One region of the Planomonospora alba genome, then DNA from elsewhere that is predicted to be linked to it. Evidence: riboswitches for the same ligand, from Rfam matches in the RefSeq annotation. Region 1 holds a riboswitch; the other holds the start of a gene.
What was found. A riboswitch is a leader RNA that binds a small molecule or an ion and turns the genes downstream of it on or off. The one in region 1 is predicted to bind glycine.
Positions count from the first base shown of each region.

Region 2: linked by a shared signal. The riboswitch ahead of gcvP (aminomethyl-transferring glycine dehydrogenase) and the one ahead of gcvT (glycine cleavage system aminomethyltransferase GcvT) in region 1 are both predicted to bind glycine.

Region 1 is NZ_BAAAUT010000002.1:133,113-137,515, forward strand. It holds gene ABD823_RS01655 (aldehyde dehydrogenase family protein) at 1-417, shown strand, start outside; gene ABD823_RS01660 (3-oxoacyl-ACP reductase) at 417-1,181, shown strand; gene ABD823_RS01665 (gamma-glutamyl-gamma-aminobutyrate hydrolase family protein) at 1,286-1,981, shown strand; glycine riboswitch at 2,051-2,149, shown strand; glycine riboswitch at 2,150-2,246, shown strand; gene gcvT (glycine cleavage system aminomethyltransferase GcvT) at 2,280-3,374, shown strand; gene gcvH (glycine cleavage system protein GcvH) at 3,371-3,754, shown strand; gene ABD823_RS01680 (L-serine ammonia-lyase) at 3,833-4,403, shown strand, end outside.
Region 2 is NZ_BAAAUT010000044.1:14,389-18,791, reverse strand. It holds gene gcvP (aminomethyl-transferring glycine dehydrogenase) at 1-2,567, opposite strand, end outside; glycine riboswitch at 2,727-2,818, opposite strand; gene ABD823_RS24345 (MerR family transcriptional regulator) at 2,834-3,454, opposite strand; gene ABD823_RS24340 (bifunctional nuclease family protein) at 3,599-4,078, opposite strand; gene ftsR (transcriptional regulator FtsR) at 4,159-4,403, opposite strand, start outside.

The DNA of each region.
Region 1 (4,403 bases):
CGGGTCGCCTCCTTCGTCACCGGCACCCCCTACCTGCAGGGCACCTGCCCGTCCGGGCCCGGCTTCTGGTTCCCTCCGACGGTCCTGACCCCCGATCCCGCCGACCCGGCCTTCACCGAGGAGATCTTCGGGCCGGTGCTCTCGGTGGTGCCGTTCGACGGCGAGGCGGAGGCCGTGCGGATCGCCAACGACACCCGCTACGGCCTCAGCGGGTCGATCTGGACCCGCGACGTCGGGCGGGCCCTGCGGGTGGCCCGGGCCGTCGAGGCGGGCAACCTCAGCGTCAACTCGCACGCGTCGGTCCGCTACTGGACGCCGTTCGGCGGGTTCAAGCAGTCCGGGCTCGGCCGGGAGCTCGGCCCCGACGCCCTGTACGCGTTCACCGAGACCAAGAACGTCTTCATTTCGGAGGATTGATGCAGCGCCTGCAGGACCGCGTGGCCGTCATCACCGGCGCCGGGAGCGGGATCGGCCTGGCCACCGCGCGCCGCTTCGCCCAGGAGGGCGCGAAGGTGGTGTGCGCGGACGTCGACGAGGCCGCCGGCGCCGAGGCCGCCGCCGAGGTGGGCGGCCTGTTCGTGCGCGCCGACGTCACCAGCGAGGACGACGTCGAGCGCATGTACCGCACGGCCGTCGAGACCTACGGGAGCGTGGACGTCGCCTTCAACAACGCGGGCATCTCCCCGCCGGACGACGACTCCATCCTCCAGACCGGCATCGACGCCTGGCGCCGGGTGCAGGAGGTCAACCTCACCGGCGTCTACCTGTGCTGCAAGCACGTCATCCCCCACATGCGGCGGCAGGGCAGGGGCTCGATCATCAACACCGCCTCGTTCGTCGCGGTGATGGGCTCGGCGACCTCCCAGATCTCCTACACCGCCTCCAAGGGCGGCGTGCTGGCGATGTCCCGGGAGCTCGGCGTGCAGTTCGCCCGCGAGGGCATCAGGGTCAACGCGCTCTGCCCCGGGCCGGTGAACACGCCGCTGCTGCGGGAGCTGTTCGCCGCCGACCCCGAGCGGGCGCAGCGCCGCCTGGTGCACGTCCCGCTCGGCCGCTTCGCCGAGGCCTCCGAGATCGCCGCGGCCGCGGCGTTCCTGGCCTCCGACGACGCCAGCTTCGTCACCGCCTCGCAGTTCCTCGTCGACGGCGGCATCTCCGGCGCCTACGTCACCCCGCTGTAGAAGGCGGCCCCGGCGCCGGGAAGGCCCGCAAGGAGAGGGGCCCGGCACGTCACGGCAGGCCGCGGAGGGCCCGGGCAGATCGAGGGAGGTCGAGGGAGGTCGCGGTGTCCCGTCCCGTCATCGGCATCACCTGCTACGTCGAGCCCGCGCGCTTCACCGTCTGGGACACGCCCGCCGCGCTCCTGCCGTACGGCTACGTCGACCACGTGGTCCGGGCCGGCGGCCAGCCGGTGATCCTGCCCCCGGCCGGCGACCCCGCGGCGCTCGCCGGCCGCCTGGACGCGCTCATCGTGGCCGGCGGCGGCGACGTCGACCCCGCCCGGTACGGCGCGCCGCCCCATCCCGCCACGAGCCACGTCCGCCCGTTCCGCGACGACTTCGAGCTCGGTCTCGTCCGGGCCGCGCTCGACGGCGGCCTGCCGCTGCTGGGCGTCTGCCGGGGCCTGCAGGTCCTCAACACCGCCCTGGGCGGCACCCTGCACCAGCACCTGCCCGAGGCGGTCGGCCACCGCGGGCACTGCCCGGCCCCCGGCGCCTACGGCCGCCTCCCGGTCCGGCTCGCGCCCGGCAGCCGGATCGCGGAGATCCTCGGCGCGCACAGCGCCGACGTCGCCCACTACCACCACCAGGCCGCCGACCGCCTCGGCGACGGCCTGCGCGCGACCGCCCACGCCGGGGACGGCACCGTCGAGGCCGTGGAACTGGACGGCCACCCCTTCGCCCTGGCCGTGCAGTGGCACCCCGAGGCCGACGACGAGTGCGCCCTGTTCCGCGCGCTCGTCGACCACGTCCGCCCGTGAGCCCGCCGGATCCCGGATCCGGGGATTTCGCTCGGCGGGCGGCGGCCGTTAGGCTGGCCGGGACACCGATGAGCCCGTGCGGGAGAGCGTCCTGACAGCCAGGCCAGGACCCCTGAAGGAGCAAGCCCTCCCCGCGAACCTCTCAAGGCAAAGGACCGTGCGGGTAGGTGCCCTCTGGAAAGCAGGCCTCCGCGGCCTCGCCGAAGGTGAAAGTCCGGTTAAAACCCGGGCGAAGCTCTCAGGCACCCATGACAGAGGGGGAGGATGCTCTCATCCGACCCATGTCCGAGGTGCGATCATGTCCCGACCCACGCCGCTGCGCGGCGTCCACGAGTCCCTCGGCGCGACGCTGACCGACTTCGCGGGCTGGCTGATGCCGCTCCGCTACGGCAGCGAGTCCGCCGAGCACAACGCGGTCCGCCAGGCCGCGGGCCTGTTCGACCTGTCCCACATGGGGGAGATCTTCGTCACCGGGCCGCAGGCCGGCGAGGCCCTCGACCACGCCCTCGTCGGGCACCTGTCCACGCTGGAGCCCGGCCGCGCCCGCTACACGATGATCGTGAACGCGCAGGGCGGCGTGCTGGACGACCTGATCGTCTACCGCCTCGCCCCCGAGGAGTTCATGGTCGTCGCCAACGCCTCCAACTACCCCATGGTCGCCGCCGAGCTCACCGGGCGCGCCGAGGCGTTCGACACCGCCGTCGAGGACCGCTCCGACCGCTACGCGCTCATCGCCGTGCAGGGCCCCCGCTCGCAGGAGATCCTCGCCCGCCTCACCGACGCCGACCTCGCCGGCCTGAAGTATTACGCGGGCCTGCCCGCCACGGTCGCCGGCCGCCCGGCGCTCATCGCCCGCACCGGCTACACCGGCGAGGACGGCTTCGAGCTCTTCATCGCCTGCGACGACGCCGAACCGCTGTGGGCCGCGCTCACCGAGGCCGGCGAGCCGTACGGCCTGCGCCCCGCCGGGCTGTCGGCGCGCGACACCCTCCGACTGGAGGCCGGCATGCCGCTGTACGGCAACGAGCTGTCGACCACCCGCACCCCGTTCGACGCCGGGCTCGGCCGCGTGGTGAAGTTCGACAAGCCGGGCGACTTCGTCGGCCGCGCCGCCCTCGAGGCGCTCAAGGACGACGTCCCCGCCCGCCGCCTGGTCGGCCTGGTCTCCACCGGCCGCCGGGTCCCCCGGCACGGCTACCCGGTGGTGCGCGCCGACACCGGCGCGACCGTCGGCGAGGTCACCAGCGGAGCGCCCTCCCAGACGCTCGGCCGGCCCATCGCCATGGCCTACGTGGACACCTCGGCCCTGGGCGACGGTCTGGCGGTGGACATCCGGGGCAGCCGTGAGCCGGTCGAGATCGTCGACCTGCCTTTCTACAGGAGGAACAAGTGAGCAGCATTCCCGACGGCCTGCGCTACACCAAGGAGCACGAGTGGGTGGCGGGTGACGGCCCGACCGTCACCGTGGGCATCACCGCCTACGCCGCCGACGCGCTCGGCGACGTGGTCTACGTGCAGGTCCCCGAGGCCGGCTCCACCGTCGCCGCCGGCGACGCGGTCGGCGAGGTCGAGTCGACCAAGTCGGTCAGCGACATCTACGCCCCCGTCGGCGGCGAGGTCGTCGAGGTCAACCAGACCGTCGTCGACGACCCCTCCCTGGTCAACAGCGACCCCTACGGCGAGGGCTGGCTCTTCCGCGTCCGCGTCGAGGGCGACACCGGCGACCTGCTCTCCGCCGAGGAGTACGCCGCCCTCACCTCCGGCGAGTCCTGACACGTCCCCTCTCCGTGCCGTGACCGCGCGCGCCCTGCGGACGCGCGCGGTCACGGCGGTTCTAAGGACCGATGATCAATGGCGATCAGCGTCTTCGACCTCTTCAAGATCGGGATCGGCCCGTCCAGCTCCCACACCGGTGGCCCGATGGCCGCCGCGCACCGCTTCGCCAGGGGCCTCGACCACGACGGCCTGCTGGACAAGACCGCCCGCGTCGAGGCCGTCCTGTACGGTTCCCTCGGCCTGACCGGCAAGGGCCACGGCAGCGACAAGGCCGTCCTGCTGGGCCTGTCCGGGGAGAAGCCCGAGCTCGTCGACGTCGACACCGTCGACGAGCGGCTGGCCGCCATGAAGGCCTCCGGCACCATCCGCCTGTACGGCTCCCGCGAGATCCCGTTCGTCGTCGGCGAGCACCTCGTCTTCGAACGCAAGGTCTCGCTGCCCGGCCACCCGAACGGCATGCGCTTCACCGCCTTCGACGAGCACGGCGAGACCCTCCGGGAGAAGGTCTACTACTCGGTCGGCGGCGGCTTCGTCGTCGACGAGAGCGCCACCGGGACCGACCGCATCAAGCCCGACGACACCGCGCTGCCGTACCCGTTCACCACCGCGGCCGAGCTGCTCGCCCACTGCCGCGAGACGGGCCTGT
Region 2 (4,403 bases), on a different contig from region 1:
GCCAGGTCCTCGCTCTCGGTCGGCTCGATCATCAGCGTGCCGGCCACCGGGAAGGACATGGTCGGCGCGTGGAAGCCGTAGTCGATCAGGCGCTTGGCCACGTCGTCGACGGTGACGCCGGTCTCCTTGGTGATCTGGCGCAGGTCGACGATGCACTCGTGGGCGACCAGTCCGCCCCGGCCGGTGTAGAGGACCGGGTAGTACGGCGCCAGCCTGCGGGCGAGGTAGTTGGCCGACAGGACGGCCTGCTCGGTGGCGGCCCGCAGGCCGTCGCCGCCCATCATCCGGATGTAGGCCCAGGAGATGGGCAGGATGTTCGCCGAGCCGTACGGCGCCGCGGCGACCGGGCCGACCGCCGAGCCGTCGTGCAGCGGGTGGCCGGGCAGGTAGTCGGCCAGGTGGGCGCGGACCGCGACCGGGCCGACGCCGGGGCCGCCGCCGCCGTGCGGGATGCAGAAGGTCTTGTGCAGGTTCAGGTGGGACACGTCCGCGCCGAACTCGCCGGGCTTGGCCAGGCCGACCAGCGCGTTGAGGTTGGCGCCGTCGACGTAGACCTGGCCGCCGGCCTCGTGGACCAGCCGGCAGACCTCCGTGATGGTCTCCTCGTACACGCCGTGCGTGGACGGGTAGGTCACCATGATCGCGGCGAGCCGGTCGCGGTGCGCGTCGATCTTGGCGACCAGGTCGCCGAGGTCGACGTTGCCGTTCTCGTCGCAGGCGACCACGACGACCCTCATGCCCGCCATGACGGCGCTGGCGGCGTTGGTGCCGTGCGCCGAGGACGGGATGAGGCAGACCTCGCGCCCCTCCTCGCCCCGGGCCCGGTGGTAGGCGCGGATGGCCAGCAGTCCGGCGAACTCGCCCTGGGAGCCGGCGTTGGGCTGGATCGAGACGGCGTCGTAGCCGGTGACCTCGGCCAGCCAGCGCTCCAGCTGCCCGATCAGCTCCAGGTAGCCGCGCGCCTGGTCCTGCGGCGCGTACGGGTGGATCCCGGCGAACTCCGGCCAGGTGATCGGCTCCATCTCGGTGGTCGCGTTGAGCTTCATGGTGCAGGAGCCCAACGGGATCATCGACCGGTCGAGCGCGATGTCCTTGTCCTGGAGCCGGCGCAGGTAGCGCAGCATGGCGGTCTCGGAGCGGTGGGAGTGGAAGACCGGGTGGGTCAGGAAGTCGCCGGTGCGCGCCAGCTCGGCGGGGAGCGCGTCGTGCGCGGCGGTGTCCAGGTCGGCCAGGACCGCGGCGCCGGCACCGAAGGCGGCCAGGACCTTCTCCAGGTGGAGCGCCTCGGTCCTCTCGTCGCAGCTGACGCCCACGTGGTCGGCGTCGACCAGGCGGAGGTTGACGCCGCCCTCCCGGGCGGCGGCGACGACCTGCTCGGCGCGGCCCGGCACCCGCGCCAGCACGGTGTCGAAGAAGGCGTCGTGCACGACCTCCACCCCGCCCTGGCGCAGCCCCTCGGCCAGCACGGCGGCGTGCCGGTGGACGCGCCGGGCGATCCGGCGCAGGCCCTCGGGGCCGTGGTAGACGGCGTACATGCCCGCGATCACGGCGAGCAGCACCTGGGCGGTGCAGATGTTGCTGGTCGCCTTCTCCCGGCGGATGTGCTGCTCGCGGGTCTGCAGCGCGAGCCGGTAGGCGGGGCGGCCGTCGGCGTCCTGGGAGACGCCGACCAGGCGGCCGGGCATCTGGCGCTGCAGCCCCTCGCGGACCGACATGTAGGCCGCGTGCGGGCCGCCGAAGCCCAGCGGGACTCCGAAGCGCTGCGAGGAGCCGATCGCGATGTCCGCACCGAGCTCGCCGGGCGCGGCCAGCAGGGTGAGGGCGAGCAGGTCGGCGGCGGCCACCGTCAGGGCGCCGCGGGCCCGGGCGGCCTCGGCGACGGCGCGGAAGTCGCGGACGCGGCCGCTCGCGCCGGGGTACTGCACCAGGACGCCGAAGCACTCGGGGAGCTCGGCGGTCAGGTCGCTCTCGACCAGGTCGATACCGAGCGGCTCGGCGCGGGTGCGCAGCACGGCCTTGGTCTGCGGCAGGGCGTCGGCGTCGACCACGAACACGTCGGACTTCGCCCTGGCGGCGCGGCGGGCCAGGGTCATCGCCTCGGCCGCGGCGGTGGCCTCGTCCAGCAGGGAGGCGCCCGCGATGGGCAGGCCGGTCAGGTCGGAGACGACCGTCTGGAAGTTGAGCAGGGCCTCCAGGCGGCCCTGGGAGATCTCCGGCTGGTAGGGCGTGTACGCGGTGTACCAGCCGGGGTTCTCCAGCAGATTGCGGCGGATGACGGCGGGGGTGACCGTGTCGTGGTAGCCCAGGCCGATCATGGAGGTGAGGACGGTGTTGCGGGCGGCCAGGGCACGCAGCTCCGCGATGGCCTCGGTCTCGCTCGCCGCGGCGGGCAGGTCGAGCCGGTCCGCGGCGCGGATCGCCTCGGGTACGGCCACCGCGGTCAGGTCGGCGACGGAGTCGAATCCGACCGCCTCCAGCATGCGGGTCTGGTCGGCGCCGTCGGGGCCGATGTGGCGGGTCGCGAACGGCGGGGGGGTGAGCTCGCTGAGCGGTGACAGGTCGGTCATGGAAAGCCTCCCGAGGCGGTGGAGACCGGCGCTGGGCGCGGCGTACGGCCGGATCTCCCCCTCTGTCATCTCGACCTGAGAGCTTCACCGACCCCTGCCGGGGCGGCTTTCACCGTCGGTGAGGCGCACCTGGCGGGCGCGCCTGCTTTCCAGAGTCGCCTCGTCCGTGCGGTACAGGGTGCCTGAGAGATTCCGGGGAGGTTGCTCCTTCGGCGCCCCGATCATGTCGGGGTCTCTCCCGCACAGGGTCATCGGCGAGACCAACTTTACCCCGTGCGACGGGCCTGGCGGCGACGGGCCAGCTCATCGGCGGGGTGCCCGCCTAAAGGGCCTTCGTCGCCCTGCGCGCGCTCGCCGGGCAGCTCCGCCAGCGAGCCCTCCACCTCCTGCCAGACCCGGCCCAGCGCGATGCCGAACACCCCCTGACCGCCCTGGAGCAGGTCGATGACCTCGTCGGGCGTGGTGCACTCGTAGACGCTGGCGCCGTCGCTCATCAGGGTGATCTGGGCGAGGTCGCTGACCGTGCGGGAGCGCAGGTGGTGCACGGCGATCCGGATCTGCTGCAGGGAGACGCCCGTGTCGAGCAGTCGTTTGACGACTTTCAGCACGAGGATGTCGCGGAAGCCGTACAGTCTCTGGGAGCCCGAGCCGTGCGCGGCCCGGACGGTGGGCTCGACCAGCCCGGTGCGGGCCCAGTAGTCGAGCTGCCGGTAGGTGATGCCGGCAGCGACACAGGCCGTCGGGCCTCGGTAGCCGACGTCGGCGGGCGGGCTCACCGGTCGCCCGTCGAACAGCAGACCTTCTTCACCGGCGCGCTGGCGCGCCGACCGGCGCCGCACCGGATCATCCTGGCCGGCCGCCTTTCCTTCGCCGCTGCTGACCGCCACTGCGGACCTCCGGCTTTCTCTCATCCCGTGGCCTGATCTGGGGGTTTGTGCACGGCCACAGGTTCACTCGCACCGTAAGACTGGGATCTGCCTCAGTCAACGACCCCACTCGGCGCGTCGTGAAGCGTAAATGCACCGAAATTCCTACCCCGCACGGCCGAAGTCCTCCGGCGAGATCTGGTCAAGGAACTCCCGGAACTTCTCCACCTCGTCCTCCTGGCCCTCCTGGTCCTCCGGGATGATCACTCCGGCCTCGCGGACCACGTCCTCGCTCGCGAAGATGCGGGCGCCCGTGCGCAGCGCCAGGGCGATCGAGTCCGACGGGCGGGCGCTCACCTCGGCGCCGTTGGAGAACACCAGGTCCGCGAAGAAGATCCCCTCCCGGAGCGCCACGATGTTCACCGTGTTCAGCCGGACCCCGAGCGCGTCGAGCACGTCGCGGAACAGGTCGTGCGTGAGGGGCCGGGGCGGCGGCTCCTCCGCCTGGGCCATGGCGATCGCCGTCGCCTCCGTCATCCCGATCCAGATCGGCAGGTAGCGCTCCCCGTGTGTCTCCTTCAGCAGGACGATCGGCTGGTTGGAGGGCATCTCGACCCGGACGCCCACGACCTCCATCTGCAACACGGGCTGCTCCGTCTTTCGCTGGGTTCCAACCGTCTCATTCAACGTAACACCCGCGGGGCCGCGAGTGCCCGGTCAGGCCCTCACCTGCCCAGGACCCCACGCACACCGGAACGCAGCAGCGCCGCGTGCAATTCCAGCAACCGGCCGGATATCTCCCTGGCCGCCTCGTCGGCCCGGTCGATGGCGCCCGGCGCGCGGCGGCGCAGCAGCGGGGCCACGGCCTGCTCCACGAGCCCGGCCTCCCGCTCCGCGGCGGCCCTGACCGCCCGCAGGTGCCGGGCGCGCAGGCCGAAGGCGGCGAGCGCGCCGACGCTGCGGGCCACGG